2 regions of the Amycolatopsis sp. NBC_01307 genome follow, and region 2 is predicted to be linked to the other one. Evidence: riboswitches for the same ligand, from Rfam matches in the RefSeq annotation. Region 2 holds a riboswitch; the other holds the start of a gene.
The links. A riboswitch is a leader RNA that binds a small molecule or an ion and turns the genes downstream of it on or off. The one in region 2 is predicted to bind thiamine pyrophosphate.

Region 1: linked by a shared signal. The riboswitch ahead of OG439_RS31230 (thiamine ABC transporter substrate-binding protein) and the one ahead of thiC (phosphomethylpyrimidine synthase ThiC) in region 2 are both predicted to bind thiamine pyrophosphate.

The regions. Positions count from the first base shown of each region.
Region 1 covers NZ_CP108403.1:7,211,683-7,220,486, reverse strand. The annotation lists gene OG439_RS31285 (SMC family ATPase) at 1-610, shown strand, start outside; gene OG439_RS31280 (DUF1737 domain-containing protein) at 632-823, shown strand; gene OG439_RS31275 (DNA-3-methyladenine glycosylase 2 family protein) at 820-2,259, opposite strand; gene ychF (redox-regulated ATPase YchF) at 2,374-3,456, shown strand; gene OG439_RS31265 (hypothetical protein) at 3,493-3,768, shown strand; gene OG439_RS31260 (ArsR family transcriptional regulator) at 3,820-4,401, shown strand; gene OG439_RS31255 (hypothetical protein) at 4,401-4,868, shown strand; gene OG439_RS31250 (hypothetical protein) at 4,865-5,242, shown strand; gene OG439_RS31245 (DUF1330 domain-containing protein) at 5,239-5,532, shown strand; gene OG439_RS31240 (winged helix-turn-helix transcriptional regulator) at 5,543-5,908, shown strand; gene OG439_RS31235 (4a-hydroxytetrahydrobiopterin dehydratase) at 6,318-6,602, opposite strand; TPP riboswitch at 6,635-6,744, shown strand; gene OG439_RS31230 (thiamine ABC transporter substrate-binding protein) at 6,766-7,815, shown strand; gene OG439_RS31225 (ABC transporter permease) at 7,926-8,804, shown strand, end outside.
Region 2 covers NZ_CP108403.1:7,779,905-7,788,708, forward strand. The annotation lists gene OG439_RS34040 (glycoside hydrolase family 15 protein) at 1-744, opposite strand, end outside; gene OG439_RS34045 (S1C family serine protease) at 950-1,861, shown strand; TPP riboswitch at 1,912-2,036, shown strand; gene thiC (phosphomethylpyrimidine synthase ThiC) at 2,030-3,664, shown strand; gene thiD (bifunctional hydroxymethylpyrimidine kinase/phosphomethylpyrimidine kinase) at 3,661-4,461, shown strand; gene OG439_RS34060 (alkaline phosphatase family protein) at 4,506-6,017, opposite strand; gene OG439_RS34065 (winged helix-turn-helix transcriptional regulator) at 6,110-6,505, opposite strand; gene OG439_RS34070 (NADP-dependent oxidoreductase) at 6,597-7,520, shown strand; gene OG439_RS34075 (phosphatidylinositol-specific phospholipase C domain-containing protein) at 7,517-8,527, opposite strand; gene thiD (bifunctional hydroxymethylpyrimidine kinase/phosphomethylpyrimidine kinase) at 8,639-8,804, shown strand, end outside.

The sequences.
Region 1 (8,804 bases), 570 kb from region 2:
GACCCGGCTGGCGGGGCTGCTGCGCAAGACGCTCGCCGGGCTGGCGCCGGCCGAAGCGGAGTTCGCGGAGCTGCGCGCGCTGGCGGACGTCGTCAACGGGCGCGGGCAGAACAGCCGGAAGATGTCGCTGCGCTCGTACGTGCTGGCGGCGCGGCTGGAGGAGGTGGCGGTCGCCGCCACGCACCGGCTGCGCACGATGAGCCAGGGGCGCTACGCGTTCGTGCACTCGGACGCGGCCGGCGCACGCGGCACCCGCGGCGGTCTCGGCATCGACGTGCTGGACGACTACTCGGGCACGATCCGCCCGGCGAAGACGCTGTCCGGCGGCGAGTCGTTCCTGGCGTCATTGGCGCTGGCGCTGGGGCTGGCGGACGTCGTCGCGGGCGAGACCGGCGGGGCGCTGCTGGACACGCTGTTCGTCGACGAGGGCTTCGGCACGCTGGACGCCGAGACGCTGGACGTGGTGATGAACATCCTGGACGAGCTCCGCGCCGGCGGCCGGGTGGTCGGGCTGGTGTCGCACGTCGAGGAGCTGCGGCAGCGCATCCCGACGCGCCTGCGGGTCCGCAAGGCCCGCACGGGCTCGACAGTGGAGGTGCGCGCGGGCTGAGCACTCGGCCAAGATGAAGCCATGACGGACCAGCCACCCGAGGGCCTGCCCCGCTACCGCCTGCTCACCGGCCCGGACGACGCGAAGTTCTGCCACCGGGTGAGCGAGGCTCTGGAACTGGGCTACCACCTACACGGCTCCCCGGCAGCCACCTTCGACGGTGAGCAAGTGATCGTGGCTCAGGCCTTGCTGTGGCGGGGCGAGCAGGGCTAGCAGCTGTTCGCGACAGGTTCCGGCCCCGCCGGATCGGCGCGCCACAGGTACATCCCGGCGTAGGAGCACCACGGCGTCCACTGCCGGGGCCGGTCCGCGAGGTCCGTGATGCCGAGCGCCGCCGCCCCGCGTTGCAACGCGGCGTCGTCGGTCAGCAGGACGTCCGGCGCGCCGAGGACGCGCATCAGCGCGTAGTCCGCCGTCCACGCGTCGATCCCCGGGCACGCGAGCAGCTCCGCTCGCAGGTCCGCCGCGTCGCGGCCGACGTGCACGTCCAGCCGGCCCTCGGCCAGCGCCGCCGCGATACCCCGCACCGACGGCGGTCCCGCCGTCGCGACCCGGGCCGCCGTCGGGAACAGCCTCGTCACTACCGCTTCGCCGGGTACCTCCTCGCCGAGGGCGGCCGGTAGATCCCGGCCGAGCAGGGCGCGCAGCAGCAGCTCCTCGCCGTCGACCGCGCCCGGGACGCGGATTCCCGGCACCGCCTCGACGATCGACGCCAGCGCGGGGTCGGCGCCGAGCACGCGCGTGACCGCCGCCGGGTCGGCGTCGAGGTCCAGCAGCCTGCGGACGCGGCTGACCGCGCTGCTGAGATCGCGCAGGTCGGCGAGGTGCAGCTCGCAGCGAACGTGGTCGGGCTCCGGCGTCAGCCGCACGACGCCGGTGCCGTGCGCGAGGCGCAGCGTGCGGGTGTACGTGCCGTCGGTGACGTCTTCGACGCCCGGCACCGCGTGGTCCGCGAAGAAGCGAAGCAGCCCGAAGGCGTCGAAAGGCGGCCTGAACGGCAGTCGCAGGCTGAGCCGCGTCCCGCCTACGTCACCCTGACGTCTACGCCGCGAAGCAGCGAAGGCGCGAAGCTGCGAAGGCGTTGTCGCGAACACTTCGCGGATCGTCTCGTTGAACTGCCGCACGCTGGAGAAGCCCGCCGCGAACGCGACGTCGGTCAGCGGCAGCTCGGACATCTCGATGAGCAGCCGCGCCGAATGCGCGCGGTGCGCCCGGGCGAGCGCGAGCGGGCCGGCGCCCAGCTCGGCGGTCAGCACGCGGCCCAGCTGACGCTCGGAGTAGCCGAGCCGCCGTGCGAGGCCCGGGACGCCTTCGCGTTCGACCGTCCCGTCGGAGATCAGGCGCATCGCCCGCGCCGCCAGGTCGGCGCGCAGGTTCCAGTCCGGCGACCCGGGCACGGCGTCGGGGAAGCAGCGGCGGCAGGCGCGGAAGCCGTTGGCCTGCGCGGCCGCCGACGTCGGGTAGAAGCGGACGTTCTGCTCCTTCGGCGTCGACGCCGGGCACGACGGGCGGCAGTAGATGCCGGTGGTGCGGACCGCCATGATGAACTGGCCGTCGAAGCGCGGGTCGCGGGCGGTGACCACGCGGTAGCAGCGCTCGGCGTCGAGCCAGAGCGCCGGGGCCTCGGCGACCGCCGTGTTCGGAACCATGAATCCCACCCTGCCAGCAGGTCAGCGCCGCGGCTGGCGGGAATCCGACACGGCGTTCGGCCTGGTCGTGAGCCCTGGCGGCCGCCGCGGACCGGCCACGTAGACTTCGGGGTCGTGAGCCTCACCCTCGGTATCGTCGGTCTGCCCAACGTCGGCAAGTCCACCCTGTTCAACGCGCTGACCCGCAACGACGTGCTCGCCGCGAACTACCCGTTCGCGACGATCGAGCCGAACGTCGGCGTGGTCCCGCTGCCGGACCCGCGGCTGGACAAGCTCGCCGAGCTGTTCAAGTCGGAGAAGACCGTGCCGGCGGTGGTGTCCTTTGTGGACATCGCGGGCATCGTGAAGGGGGCCTCCGAGGGCGCCGGGCTGGGCAACAAGTTCCTCGCGAACATCCGTGAGGCCAACGCGATCTGCCAGGTCATCCGCGTGTTCGACGACCCGGACGTGATCCACGTCGACGGCAAGATCGACCCGCTGAGCGACATCGAGACGATCAACACCGAGCTGATCCTGGCCGACCTGCAGACGCTCGAGAAGGCCGTCTGGCGCCTGGAGAAGGAAGCGCGGACCAAGAAGGAAGCGAAGCCCGCGCTCGAGGCCGCGCAGAAGGCGAAGGAAATCCTCGACAGCGGCCGCACGCTCTTCTCCGCGCAGAAGGACGTCGACCTCGAACTGCTTCGCGAGCACAGCCTCCTGACGACGAAGCCGTTCCTGTACGTCTTCAACGCCGACGAAGGCGTCCTCACCGACGAAGCCCGCCGCGAGGAGCTGACGAAGCTGGTCGCGCCGGCCGACGCGGTGTTCCTCGACGCAAAGGTCGAGCAGGAGCTGCTGGAACTCGACGACGAGGAGTCCGTGCGCGAGCTGCTCGAGTCGGTCGGTCAGCCGGAGCCGGGCCTGTACTCGCTGGCCCGCGCCGGGTTCCACACGCTCGGCCTGCAGACGTACCTGACCGCGGGCCCCAAGGAGTCGCGCGCCTGGACGATCCCGCAGGGCGCGACCGCCCCGCAGGCCGCGGGCGTCATCCACACGGACTTCGAGCGCGGCTTCATCAAGGCGGAGATCGTCTCGTACGCCGACCTGATGGACGCCGGCTCGATGGCGGCGGCACGGGCCGCGGGCAAGGTCCGCATGGAGGGCAAGGACTACACCATGGCGGACGGCGACGTGGTGGAGTTCCGCTTCAACGTCTAGATCCGCCTCGGCCCTAGGTCGTAGGTTGGCCGGGTGATGAGCGACCTGGCTGCCGTCCTCGAGGAGCACCTCGCCGCGCCGTTTCCGTCGGCGGTCAGGCGAGGTGAGGTCTACGGGTCCGTGTGCGCCGTGATGATCGACGCCGACATCTGCGGGTGGGCGAGCCGGGCGGGATCACTGCCACCGGGCGCGCGGGTGTCCTTCGCGCGTGCCGCGGACGGGCTGAGGTCGTCGCTGCCGGAGTTCCCCGCTGCGGGCCGGCCGTACTACGAGTGCCTGCTGGTCATCGCCGACCTCGCGTTGGCCGAGTAGCGGCTTGTTGCTGGTTGTTACTTTCATTGGGCGCAGGATATACTGCGTCCAATGAAAGCTTCGCCGAGCTTGCTGCCCCTGCTGCGTTCGCGCATGCAGGGTGAGCTGCTCGCGCTCGTGCTCCTGCACCCGGATCGCGAGTACAGCATCACCGAGCTCGCCGAGGCCTGTGGTGTCACGCCCACCGCCGTCTTGCGTGAGGTCGAGCGGCTGACCGGTGGCGGGATCCTGGAAGACCGGCGGGTGGGCCGCAGCCGGCTCGTCAAGGCGCGCACCGACACCCCGCTCTACTCGCCCCTGAGCGAGCTCATCGCCGTCACCTTCGGGCCGATGCCGCTGCTCGCCGAGGCCCTGTCCGGGCTGGCCGGCGTGCGCGAGGCCTACATCTACGGCTCCTGGGCCGCGCGCTACAACGGCGAACCCGGTCTTCCGCCCGGCGACGTCGATGTCCTCGTGGTCGGTTCGCCCGATCCGGACGCGCTCTTCGACTCGGCGGAACAGGTGTCACGGCGGCTGGGGCGCGAGGTCAACGTCCACCGGGTCTCGCCCGAGTCGTGGGCGGCGAGCACCACCGATCCGTTCCTCACCAGCGTGCGTGAGCGTCCGCTGGTGAAACTCAGCCAGGAGACCTGATGCCGCAGTGGAACCAAGGCCGCGAACGGATCGACGCGTTCCTCGCGCGCGGCGCCATCGAGCACGTTCCGGCGTCGCGGGAGGCGGCCGAGGCCGAGTTCGTCAGGGCCCGTACGCACCTCGCGTCGGCGCGGCAGCTGCAGGACACGGATCCGGAAGGCGCCTACACGCTGGCCTACGACAGCGCACGGCGCGCGTTGGCCGCCGTCCTGCAGAACCAGGGCCTGCGGGTGACGAGCCGGGGTGGGCACGTCACCGTCTACGAGGCGGTCCTCGCGCAGCTGGATCCGCCGCTGGGGCCGGTTTTGCGGCCCTTCAACCGGATGCGGGTCCGGCGCAACGAAGTCGCCTACCGGTCTTCGGAGGCGCCCTCGGTGACCACGGAGGACGTGACGGCCGACGTGGCGAAGGTCGAGGCCCTCATCGAGGTCGCCGAGAAGGCGATCCCGAACATGCCACGCTATTGACCGCCGAACGCCGGCCGCTCACTCCGCGCGAGAGAGCGGTCCTGGACCTGCTGCTGGGCACGGACTTTCCCGGTGCCGCGGCCCTTCGCGCCCAAGCGCGCACGGCCGAGGTGACCGGCCGCTGTCCGTGCGGCTGTCCCACGATCGACCTCGCCGTCGACGAAACGGTGGCCGAGGTCGAGAGCCGGGTGGCCGTGGACGTCGACGTGGCGGACGGCGGGCTCATCCTGTTCGTCGACGAAGGCCGCTTGTCCGGCCTCGAATACTGGAGCGTGGCCGACGAGACGCCCGTCGAGTTCCCGCCGCCGGCGGAAATCCGGGTAGTGACAGCACCAGGTGACGGCTCCGGAGTTCTGCCACCCTCGGAACCGTGAGCGTCTACGTCATCTCCGAGGTCGAGATCCTCGATGAAACCGCAGCCCAGCGCTACCGCGAACTCGCCCAAGCGTCGATCATGGGGTACCAGGGGCGCTACATCGTCCGCGGCGCGGCACCGGATGCCCTCGAAGGCGACTTCGACGAACACAAGCGCGTCGTCCTCGTCGAGTTCCCGGACCGTGAGACGGCCGAACGCTGGTACGCCTCCGCCGAGTACGCCGAAGCGCTCGAGCTGAGCAAGACCGCGCTGCGGCGGCGGTTGCTGCTCGTCGACGGCGTGGCCTAACGTCGGCTGGGTGGAGCCGCTGACCGCTGATCTCTTCGCGCCGCAATGCCCGTCGGCCGACACGCCGTTCCGGATCGGGGACAAGTGGGGCGGCATGGTCGTCTTCTGCCTCGAAGACGGGCCGCGCCGCTTCTCCGAGCTGCGCGTGCCGCTCCGGAACGTCAGCCCGAAGGTGCTCACCGAGACGCTGCGGTCCCTGGAGCGCGACGGGATGATCACCCGCAAGACCTACGACGAGAACCCGCCGCGCGTCGAGTACGCGCTGACGGACTTGGGCCGGACCCTGTTCGAGCCCATGGAGCGCTGCCGCGAGTGGGCGGAGAAGTACCTGCCGAGCCTGCGAGAAGCCCGGCAGGCCTACGACCGGGCGGACTAGCCGAGGAGGCCCATCAGCGCGATCGTGATCAGCACGACGGCGGTCGCGAGGGCGTTGATCCAGGCGCGCTGGGTGGCGGTCAGGGCGGCGGTGGCGGGGGTGCTGTTCATGGCGTTTTCCCTACGAGCGGGCCGATGCTTCCGCGGGTTCAGCGCGTTGACCATGCCGAGTGTTAGCAGCTGTGACGAAGCTCACCCGATCATGCCGCTGACCAGCGGAAACGGCACTCAGCCGTCCGAGTGACGGTGGCTGCGGACGGTGAACCAGAGCACCCCGCCGGCCGCGGCCACCATCGTCGCGAATGCCACTGTGCCCACTACGATCGCCTGCGTCATATCTGCCTCTCGGTGCGAAGTCCTTTACCGAGAGACGCTGAACGCGGGCTTTCGTGCACTCAGAGTAGCCGGGATCACAGTCCGTCGAGGGTCTCGTTGATCTGCTTGGCCAGCGCGAAGTCCTTCTTCGTCAGGCCACCGGCCGAATGCGTGCTGAGGTGGAAGGTCAGCGTGCGCCAGCGGATGTCGATGTCCGGGTGGTGGTCGGCGGCCTCGGCCAGTACCGCGACGCGGTCCACCACCTCGATCGCCTTCGGGAAGCTCGGCAGCTCCACCTCGCGCCGGATGACCTTGCCCGTGCGGACCCAGCCGTGGAGCAGGGCCCGGTCGGCCTCGTCGTCGCTCAAGATTTCCGTCATGGCTCCATCGTCCAACGTCCTGGACTAAGGTGCACGGTTGCCACGGGAGTCCGGTGAGCCGGGCTGAGAGGCGGGGTGACCCGCGACCGTTAGCACCTGATCCCGGATCATGCCGGCGAAGGGAGGGCTTTCCCTCCTCGTCCGGCGAAGTGCAGGAGGGTAGATGAAACGCAGTGCTGTTCGCGCCGCGACGGCCATCGCCGTCGTCAGCGTCGTCACAGCGGCGTGTTCGCTGTCGGACGGGTCCGGTGACGCGAAGCAGACGCCCACCGTCACCCTGGTGACGCACGACTCCTTCCTGGCGCCGCAGGAGGTGCTCGACGCCTTCCAGCAGCAGTCGGGCATCAAGATCTCCGTGCTCAAGCAGGGCGACGCCGGTTCGCTGACCAACAAGCTCGTGCTCACCAAGGCGAACCCGGTCGGCGACGTCGCGTACGGCGTCGACTCGACCTTCGCCTCGCGCGCGCTCGCCGAGGGCGTCTTCGAGCCCTACACCAGCCCGGAGGCCGACCGCGGGCCGCAGCGCTACGCCGTCGACCCGGAGCACCGGCTCTCGGCGGTCGACGTCGGCGACGTCTGCGTCAACGTCGACACGAACTACTTCACGGCCAAGGGGATCCCGGCGCCGGAGTCGTACGACGACCTGGCCGACCCGAAGTACAAGGACCTGCTGGTCGCCGAGGACCCGGCGACGGCGTCGCCCGGGCTCGCGTTCCTGCTCGGCACCGTCGCGAAGTACGGCGAGGCCGGCTGGAAGGACTACTGGACCAAGCTGAAGGCCAACGGCCTCAAGGTGGTCAGCGGCTGGGAAGAGGCCTACACGAAGGAGTTCTCGGGCTCGTCTGGCAAGGGGCCGCGGCCGATCGTCGTCTCGTACGCGTCGTCGCCGGCCGCCGAGGTGGGCGACGACGGGAAACCGCGGACGAAGGCGCTGCTCGACACCTGTTACCGGCAGGTCGAGTACGCCGGGGTGCTGGCCGGCGGCAAGCAGGAGGAGAACGCGCGCAAGGTCGTCGACTTCCTGCTTTCGCAGCAGTTCCAGGCGACCGTGGCGGCCAACATGTACGTCTACCCGGCGCGCCAGGGCGTCGACCTGCCGGCGGGCTGGGCGCAGGTCGCGCCGTTGCCGCAGAAGCCGCAGGCGCTGACCGCGGACCAGGTGCAGGCCGGGCGTGAGAAGTGGATCGGCGAATGGCGCGCGCTCGTGCAGTGACATCCGGGCCTCCGCCCCGGGCCGGGGGCTCCGCCACCCGGAGCCCCCGGAAAGCAGTGGTCGTAGCGCCACCGCGGACCGCCCGCGGCATCGGCCTGGCGCTGCTCGGGCTGGCCCCGATCGGTTTCCTGGTGGTGTTCTTCGCCTGGCCGGTGCTGGCGATCGTCGGCCGCGGGTTCGCCGCGGGCGGGCTCGACGTCGTGCTGGGCGACCCGCAGACGTGGCGGCTGGCGGGCTTCACGGTGGCCACCGCGGCGGGCTCGACGGTCGTCGCGGTGCTGGCCGGGCTGCCGGTGGCGTTCCTGCTTTCCCGGGTGCGGCTGCCCGGCGTCGGCTTGGCGCGGACGCTGGTGCTCGTGCCGTTCGTGCTGCCGACCGTGGTGGTCGGGCTGGCGTTCCGGGCGCTGTGGCCGGACGGCGGGGTGCTGCCGATCGTGCTGGCCAACGCGTTCTTCAACGTCGCCGTCGTCGCGCGGACCGTCGCCGGGCTCTGGGCGCGGCTGGACTCGCGGACGTCCGACGCCGCGCGGGCGCTCGGCGCGTCACCGTGGCGGGCGTTCCGGTCGGTGACGCTGCCCGCGCTGGCGCCCGCGATCGCGTCCGCCGCGGCTGTCGTTTTCCTGTTCTGCGCCACCAGTTTCGGTGTCGTGCTGATCCTCGGCGGTGCGCGGTACCGGACCCTGGAAACCGAAATCTACCTCCGGACGGTCGACCTGCTCGACCTCTCCGGAGCGTCGGCGCTTTCGCTGATCCAGTTCGCGGCGGTCGTCGCGGCGCTGGTCGTCGGCGGGCTGGCGCGGCGGCGCAAGGAAGGCGCCAAGATCGGTTCCGGCGCTGCGCGACGCCCGCGCGGTGGTGAGTGGTGGGTCGTCGGCGCGGCGGGCGTCGTGCTGGCCCTGCTGCTGACGCCGATCGTCGCGCTGCTCGCCGAGTCGGTGTCCACTTCGGACGGCTGGAGCCTCGCGGGGTACCGCGCGCTCGCGGGCACC
Region 2 (8,804 bases):
GAGGGTGACGTGCCGGGTGCGCACGCCGTCGGCCGCGGTCTGCCCGGTGAGCACGACGTTGCCGTTGCCGGCGGTGTCGTACGTCGCGAGCTTGAACGTCTTCGCGAGCTGGGTGCCGCCGTCGGACGCGCCCGCGTAACCGACACTCGTGCGCGTGAAGCCGGGCTTCGCGGTGAGGGCGGCGGCGTTGGTGGCGTCCGACGCGGTGAGCGCGTCCCCCTTGCGCGCGGCCGAGTCGTCGGAGCCGTCGTTGGTCAGGTCCGGGTCGGCGACCGCGTAGAGCTGGTACGGCCGGCCGGTGAGCGACTGGAAGTCGACGTCCACCAGCACGGTCGTCGCGGCCGGGTCGGTGACGTAGGTCTTGCGCAGCCGCCACCGGTGCTGGTCGTCGGTGATGGTCTGCTCGTAGGTCAAACTGTCGTCGTCGGTCCGCCGGACCTGCTGCGACTTGGCCGTGTTGTCGGCGACGGCGAAGCTGCGCCCGTCGGTGACGACGAAGTCCATCGAGCGGACGCTGGGCGTGGACAGGTCCGGGTAGTAGACCTCGGACATTTGGCCGCCCTGGAGCGTGAACCAGACGTTGCTGCCGCGGTCGTGGGCCGTGCCGAAGCCGGTCTTGTTCGCGGGTAGCCAGCTGGGATGGGCGCCGGGCGCGCCGGGAGCCGTCCCCTGGGCCGCCGCGGTCGCCGGTATCAGCCCGGTGACCAGCAGCCCGGCGAGTGCCGGAACCATGAGTTTGCGCATATCAACCCCACAGTGATGTCGCTTCTGCACCGTTACAGAAGCGACAGGCAGTGTCTCGCCGATTCTTCACGGGCGCATGGTCCGAACTGGTGAACCACTGACCGTCACTGGTCCGGTCACGCCGCCGGTTCACCAGCAGCGAACGGACTTCCGGCCGTTCGCGGCGCACACTTGAAGTACTGCAACGGTGTAATCGAGGTACTCCATGGACGAGGCGATGGACGCCTACTCGCGCGCGGTCAGCACGGTCGCCAAGACCGTCACCCCGCACGTCGCCGGGGTTCAGCTCGGGCGCGGCAGCGGCTCCGCGGTCGTCTTCGCCGACGACGGCTACCTGCTGACCAACGCCCACGTCGTCGACGGCGAACGCCACGGCGTCGCGACCTTCGCCGACGGCAGCGAAGCGCGCTTCGACGTCGTCGGCGCCGATCCGCTGTCCGATCTCGCCGTGCTGCGGGCGCGGGACGAGACGCCGTCCGCCGCCGTGCTCGGGGACGCCGACCACCTCGTCGTCGGGCAGCTCGTGGTGGCGATCGGCAGTCCGCTCGGCTTCTCCGGCTCGGTGACCGCCGGCGTCGTCAGCGCGCTCGGCCGGGCGCTCCCGGTGCGGCACGGGCGCGCCGGCCGGGTGATCGAGGACGTCATCCAGACCGACGCCGCGCTCAACCCGGGCAACTCCGGCGGCGCGCTCGCCGACTCCGCCTGCCGCGTCGTCGGGATCAACACCGCCGTCGCGGGCGTCGGGCTCGGGCTCGCCGTGCCGATCAACTCGACGACGCGCCGGATCATCGACACGCTCGTCGTCGAAGGCCGGGTGCGGCGGGCGTACCTCGGCGTCGTCGGCGTGCCCGCGCCGCTGCCCGACGACGTCGCCGAGCGCACCGGGCAGGAGGCCGGGCTGCGCGTGCGCGAAGTCGTCTCCGGCGGGCCCGCCGAGCGCGCCGGGCTGCGAACGGGCGATCTCGTGCTGACCGTCGGCCGCGCCCGGGTGTCGGACGCGCAGGGCATCCAGCGGCAGCTGTTCGCCGAAGTGATCGGCACCGCACTGCCGATCACCGTGCTGCGCAACGGAGCCATGGTCGACGTCTACGCCACACCGGCCGAACTGGTCGGGTGAGGTGAGCGGACTTGAGTCTGGCGCCCCGGCGTGGCATGGTCGGTGGCACAACACCACAACGCGGGAGCTCGCGCCATGGCGGGCTGAGAGGGTGACTGGGGATTTGTCCCGGGTGTCACCGACCGCATGAACCTGACCGGGTAATGCCGGCGTAGGGAGTGAAAGTCGTTGACAACGCTGGAGAACAAGGACGTCTCCGTCACGACCGGGCCCATCACGGGCTCGCACAAGATCTACCACCAGACCGAATCCGGACTGCGTGTTCCGGCCCGCCGGATCGACCTCTCGAACGGCGAACACTTCGACGTCTACGACACTTCCGGGCCGTACACCGACCCTGAAGCGAACATCGACGTCCACAGTGGACTGCACCGGTTGCGGGCCGGCTGGGCCGACGGCCGGGAGCACAACACCCAGCTCGGGTGGGCCAAACAAGGCGTCGTCACCAGGGAAATGGAGTACATCGCCGCCCGCGAACGGGTTTCGCCGGAGTTCGTCCGCGACGAGGTCGCGAGCGGCCGCGCGGTGATCCCGGTCAACCGGCGCCACCCCGAGTCCGAGCCGATGATCATCGGGAAGAACTTCCTGGTGAAGATCAACGCGAACATGGGCAACTCGGCCGTCTGGTCGTCGGTCGAGGAGGAGGTCGACAAGATGGTGTGGGCCACCCGATGGGGTGCCGACACCATCATGGACCTCTCCACCGGCAAGCGGATCCACGAGACGCGCGAGTGGATCATCCGCAACTCCCCGGTGCCGGTCGGCACCGTGCCGATCTACCAGGCGCTGGAAAAGGTCGACGGGGAGCCGGAAAAGCTGTCGTGGGAGGTCTACCGCGACACCATCGTCGAGCAGTGCGAGCAGGGCGTCGACTACGTCACGGTGCACGCCGGCGTGCTGCTGCGCTACATCCCGCTGACCGCGCGGCGCGTCACCGGCATCGTCAGCCGCGGCGGCTCGATCATGGCGGCGTGGTGCCTCGCGCACCACCAGGAGTCCTTCCTGTACACGCACTTCGAGGAACTCTGCGAGCTGCTGCGCCAGTACGACGTCACGTTCTCCCTCGGCGACGGCCTGCGGCCCGGTTCGATCGCGGACGCCAACGACCGCGCGCAGTTCGCCGAACTGGAGACCCTCGGCGAGCTGACGCACCTCGCGCGCTCGCACGACGTCCAGGTGATGATCGAGGGCCCCGGCCACGTGCCGATGCACAAGATCAAGGAGAACGTCGAGCTGGAGGAACGGCTCTGCGGCGAGGCGCCGTTCTACACCCTCGGCCCGCTCACGACGGACATCGCGCCGGCGTACGACCACATCACCTCCGCCATCGGCGCGGCGCAGATCGGCTGGTACGGCACGGCGATGTTGTGTTACGTCACGCCGAAGGAGCACCTCGGCCTGCCGAACCGCGACGACGTCAAGACCGGCGTGATCACGTACAAGATCGCCGCGCACGCCGCCGACCTGGCCAAGGGGCACCAGTACGCGCAGGAGTGGGACGACGAGCTCTCCAAGGCGCGCTTCGAGTTCCGCTGGAACGACCAGTTCAACCTGTCGCTCGACCCGGACACGGCGCGCGCGTTCCACGACGAGACCCTGCCCGCCGAGCCGGCCAAGACCGCGCACTTCTGCTCGATGTGCGGGCCGAAGTTCTGCTCGATGCGGATCACGCAGGACGTCCGCAAGTACGCCGAGGAGCACGGTCTGTCCACTGTGGAGGCCATCGAGGCGGGCATGGCTTCGAAGTCGGCGGAGTTCACCGAGTCCGGCGGCCAGGTCTACCTGCCCGTGGTGCAGCTGTGACTCCGCCCACCGCCCTCACCATCGCCGGATCCGACTCCGGCGGTGGTGCGGGCATCCAGGCGGACCTGCGCACGTTCTTCGCGCACGGCGTCCACGGGCTCGTCGCGCTGACGGCCGTCACCGTGCAGAACTCCTTGGGCGTGCAGGGTTTCACCGAGATCCCCGCCGACGTCGTGGCCGCGCAGATCAAGGCCGTGGCGACGGACATGGGCGTCAACGCGGCCAAGACGGGCATGCTGGCGACGGCGGAGATCATCCGAGCCGTGGCCAAAACCCTGGACGAAGTCGGCGGCGACATCCCGTTGGTGGTCGACCCGGTGGCGGCGTCGATGACGGGCCACGCGCTGCTGCGCGAGGACGCCCTGGAGGCGATCCGCACGGAGCTGTTCCCCCGAGCGACGCTGATCACCCCGAACCTGGACGAGGTCCGCCTGCTGACGGGCATCTCGGTGGTTTCTCCCGCATCCCAACGGGAGGCGGCGGAGGCACTGCTGGCCTTCGGTTCGCGCTGGGTCCTGGTCAAGGGCGGCCACATGACGGGCAGCACGTGCGTAGACCTCCTGACCGACGGCGCCTCGTTCCTGTCGTTGAGCGGCCCCCGCTACGACACAGAGAACACCCACGGCGGCGGCGACACCATGGCCTCGGCGATCACGTCATCGCTGGCGAAGGGCGCCTCGGTGCCGGACGCGGTGGCGGCGGGGAAGCGGTTCATCGAGCGCTGCGTAGCGGAGTCCTACCCGCTCGGCGCGGGCGTGGGCCCGGTGTCACCGTTCTGGGTGCTCGGGTCCTCGTGAGTGGTAATTAGGGTTCTAACCCTAATTACCACTCACGACGTTGGTCAGCGGGTCGTCAGGTGCGGGGCGTCGACCGCCCAGTACCAGTTGTTGCCCGCCGCGTATAGGCGCCACGTGAAGCGGGCCGAACGAGCGCCCGCCGGGACCGCTACCGACGTCGTCGTCGGCTGGGACAGGACGTCGCCGCCCCGGTTCGCGGACGAGGATTCCGGGCCGTACGCCAGGACCGGCTGCTCCGCGCCGCCGTCGAAGGAGACCGTCAGCGCGCCGCGCTGGGTGCCGTCCTGGCGGTAGTGCGAGACGAACCCGACGTCCACTGTGGACTTACCGGTCACCGCAAGAGCCGGTGACACCAGGGAAGAGTCGAAGGTCCCCGACGAAGACGGCGACCCCTTGTCGTCCCACTCGTCGGGGTCCGCCACCGCGAAGACGCCCCGGGCGCGCACGTTCGCCTCCCGCTCCTGCCCGGGCGCGGTGCGCGTCCAGAAGTCGTCCGTCGTGAACGCCCAGCCCTGCCACTCCGTGACACCCGCGGGCATGGCCGACGCGTTGCGGACCGTCCAGCCCGACGGCGCGTCGTGCGTCCAGCCGAGCACCGACGCCGGGACGCCCGTTTCGTCCGCCCGCGGCTTCAAGACCGCCGAGTCGAACGGGTCCGCGGGAAGCGAGCCCAGCGCGTAACCGTCCAGGGAAAGCGGGATTCCCAGGTGGCGCAACGCCGTCGGCGCGATGTCGACGATCTTCGGCGCCACCGCGGGCGTTCCGGCCGGCACCGCGCCGCCCGCCGCGATCACGAACGTCATGCGCTCCTCGGGGCTGTCGCCACCGTGGCCGCCCGGGCCGGTGTGGCCGTGGTCGGTCGTCAGCATGACCAGCCAGTCTTCCGACGAATACGAGGGTCGTGCGCTGATCGCCGTCAGCAGCCGGCCGAGGTACGCGTCGTCCGCGCGCAGGGTCGCCGCGTACTCCGGCGAGTCGGCGCCGTGCGCGTGGCCCGCCTCGTCCGTCTGTCCGAAGTAGACGAACGACGCGTCGGCCTTGTCCTGCTTCAGGTGCTTCTCGGCGTCCGCGGCGAGCTGCGGATCCGTGTTCTCGTAGCCGGCGCTGTCGCCGTCCAGGACGTACTTGCGGTCCTGACCGGTGCGCAGGATCTTGTCGCCGATCGGCTTCCAGTCGACGGCGGCGTACGTGTCGAGCGCCGGGTTCGCCGTCTCGGCGCGCGCCAGCCAGCTCGGGTAGGCGGCCAGGTTGCTGCCGGTGAACGCGTTGTCCTTCACCAGGTGCTTGTCGGGCCAGACGCCGGTGAGGATCGACGACCAGCCGGGCCCGCTGAGCGTCGGCGCCATCCCGCTGCCGTACAGCGAGCTCCGCGCCGAGTACCCGCGCCGGACCAGCGCGTGCACGTTCGGCGTGTCGGCGGCGAGGAGCTTGTCGAACCGCGTGCCGTCGAGCCCGATCACCAGCACCTTGGGCGTCTTCGCCGCGCCCCCGGCCACGCCGGCGGTCAGCCCCGCGGCCGCCACCAGCGCCGTGACCAGGCAGAACAGTCTCCGCATGAACCCTCCAGGAATTGGTTCGGATGAGTTACCCGGAGGTTAGGGAGTCACGAAGACGAAGAGGTGAACGCGGGGCGAAACCCGGTGAGCCATCAGCGGACCGGCTGCAGCTCCCGGCCGTCGTAGGACTCGCGGGCCGAGCGGATCCGCCCGAAGTTGGCCTGGGACCACGCGCTCAACGCGATCAGGTGCGCGCCGACCTCGGCGCCCATGTCCGTGAGCGCGTACTCCACCGACGGTGGTGTCGTCGGGTAGACCGTGCGCGTCAGGAAGCCGTCGCGCTCCAGCTGGCGGAGGTTCTGGGTCAGCATCTTCTGGCTGACGCCGTCGACCGCGCGGCGCAGCTCGCCGAAGCGGTGCGGGCCGCGGGCCAGCGCGCCCAGGACCAGGGCCGTCCACTTGTTGGCCAGCAGGTCCAGCACGTCACGGCACGGGCAGCTGCGGAGGTAGACGTCCCAGGGTCCGTCCTGGTCGCAGGTGGTTTCCATCGGGTACCTACTTTACGAAGAAGTGCCTTCTGGCGAAAAGTGCCTACCCATCCGAGTATAGGAGCCGACCCCGGAACGAAGGAGCGAACAGATGCGCATCGTGACCCAGCAGGCACTCGGCGGCCCGGAGGTGCTGACCGTCACCGAAGCACCGCGGCCGGTCCCCGGGCCCACGGAGGTCCTGGTGCGCGTGCACGCCGCCGGGATCAACCCGGTCGACTGGAAGGTGCGCGCCGGGGGCGGCTTCCTCGGCGGGCCGCCGTTCACCGTCGGCTGGGACGTCGCCGGCGTCGTCGAGGAGACCGGCTTCGGCGCCACCGGCGTCCGGCAGGGCGACGAAGTCCTCGGCATGCCCTGGTTCCCGCGCCCGGCCGGCGCCTACGCGGAGTACGTCACCGCGCCCTCGCGCCACTTCGTGCGCAAGCCCGCCGGACTCTCGTTCGCCGAGGCCGCCGCGCTGCCGCTGGCCGGGCTGACCGCCTGGCAGGGCCTGGTCGACGTCGCGAACGTCCACAGCGGACAGCGGGTGTTCGTCGACGCCGCCGCGGGCGGGGTCGGGCACCTCGCCGTCCAGATCGCCAAGGCGCGCGGCGCGTACGTGCTCGGCACGGCCAGCGCGGGCAAGCACGACCTGCTGCGCGAACTCGGCGTCGACGAGCCGATCGACTACCACGACGAAGCCGCGACGGCGTCCGATGTGGACGTCTACTTCGGACTCGTCGGCGAGGAGAGCGACCTGCGCTGGCTGCCCGCGATCAAGGAAGGCGGACTGTTGATCGGCGTGCCCAGCGGCGTCGGCGACCGCGTCGAAAAGGCTGCTGCCGAACGGAAAGTGCGGACGGAGCGGATCCTCGTCGAACCCGACCGCGGCGGGCTGACCGGCCTCGTCGAGCTGATCGAGGCCGGTCAGCTGAAGGTCCGCGTCGAGCAGACCTTCCCGCTGGAAGACGCGGCGAAGGCGCACGAGCTGGGTGAGTCCGGGCGAGTGTCCGGGAAGCTCGTGCTGACCGTCTAACCCCTGGCGAGCACCTGGGGCAGCACCGTCGTGAGCCCGGTCCAGTCGGACGTGATCACCGACGCGTGCTGCTTCGCCAGGTCGGCGACGCGCTGGTTGGCCTGCTCGACCGTCGGGTTGTGGGCGTCGATGGCCGGCGCGACGTTCTGGCCGTCGGTCATCACGACGTAGTAGTGGTTGGTGTCGTACCACCCCGGCCCGGTCTGGGTGACCCACGCGTTCGCGTCGCCGTCGAAGACCACGAACCACGGCTTGAGGTCGGCGGTGTACTTGTCCCGCGGGTCACCGCCGGCCGCGCCGTGCACGGTCGGGAAGATGTAGGCGTCGCCGATCCGGCCGGCGTTCTTGAGCCCGAGCAGGTAGCGGCCGTACTCGACGTCGGTCTTCAGCGTGTCGGTCGGGTTCTGCTCCTCGACCGTGCCCGGGATGATCTCGGTGATCACCCGGCCCCGCAGCGCGTCCACGGACGGCCAGTTGTCCGCCTTGGCCGCGTCGTCCAGCGTGCCGTAGCTGCCGAGCAGCTCACCCGGGCGGAAGGCGACGCTGCCGAGGTGCGCGCGGAACGTGGCGTCCAGCTCGTCCGGGCCCATGCCGGTGTTGTCCGAGAAGCCGGTCTTCATCTCGAGCTTGAGCGTGAGCGGGGTGTGCCCCGGGTGGGCCGCGAGCCAGATCCGGATGTCGTCGAGGCAGTACTCCAGGTTCTTGTTCTTCCCGCCGGTGTACAGCTGCGCCGCCGACGTCGCCGCGACGCAGTTGTTGCTGTTCCCCAACGGGTTCGAGTGGCTGACCTTCCACTCGTGGGTGAAGAAGTCCGGCCAGACGTCGAGCTCGATCAGCGACGAGCCGGCGTCGAGCGCCCTGGCCAGGTAGTCGTAGGCCGCCGGGTCGTACGTGTTGTGCACGCCGACCGTCGTGACGTGGGAGAGCTTCGGGCCGTCCGCGTTGGCGGCGGTCGCCCCGGAGAACGTGAGAGCGGCCGTGAGGAGTACCACCGAGAAGAGCTTCATCCAGGCTCCTTCGCCCGTGAACTGGTGAGTAGCCCACACAATGTGCCACCGTGGTGGCCTGTTGATGAAGCAAAAGCGGCCGATTGGCCTAGACCAGAAGTCGGGAAGAGAATGACCACGAGCCCGCCCACCGCGTTGACCATCGCCGGTTCGGACTCCGGCGGCGCCGCCGGTCTGCAAGCGGATCTGCGCACGTTCCTGACCTGCGGCGTCCACGGCCTGGTCGCGGTCACCGCCGTCACGGTGCAGAACACCCTGGGCGTGCACGACCGCGCCG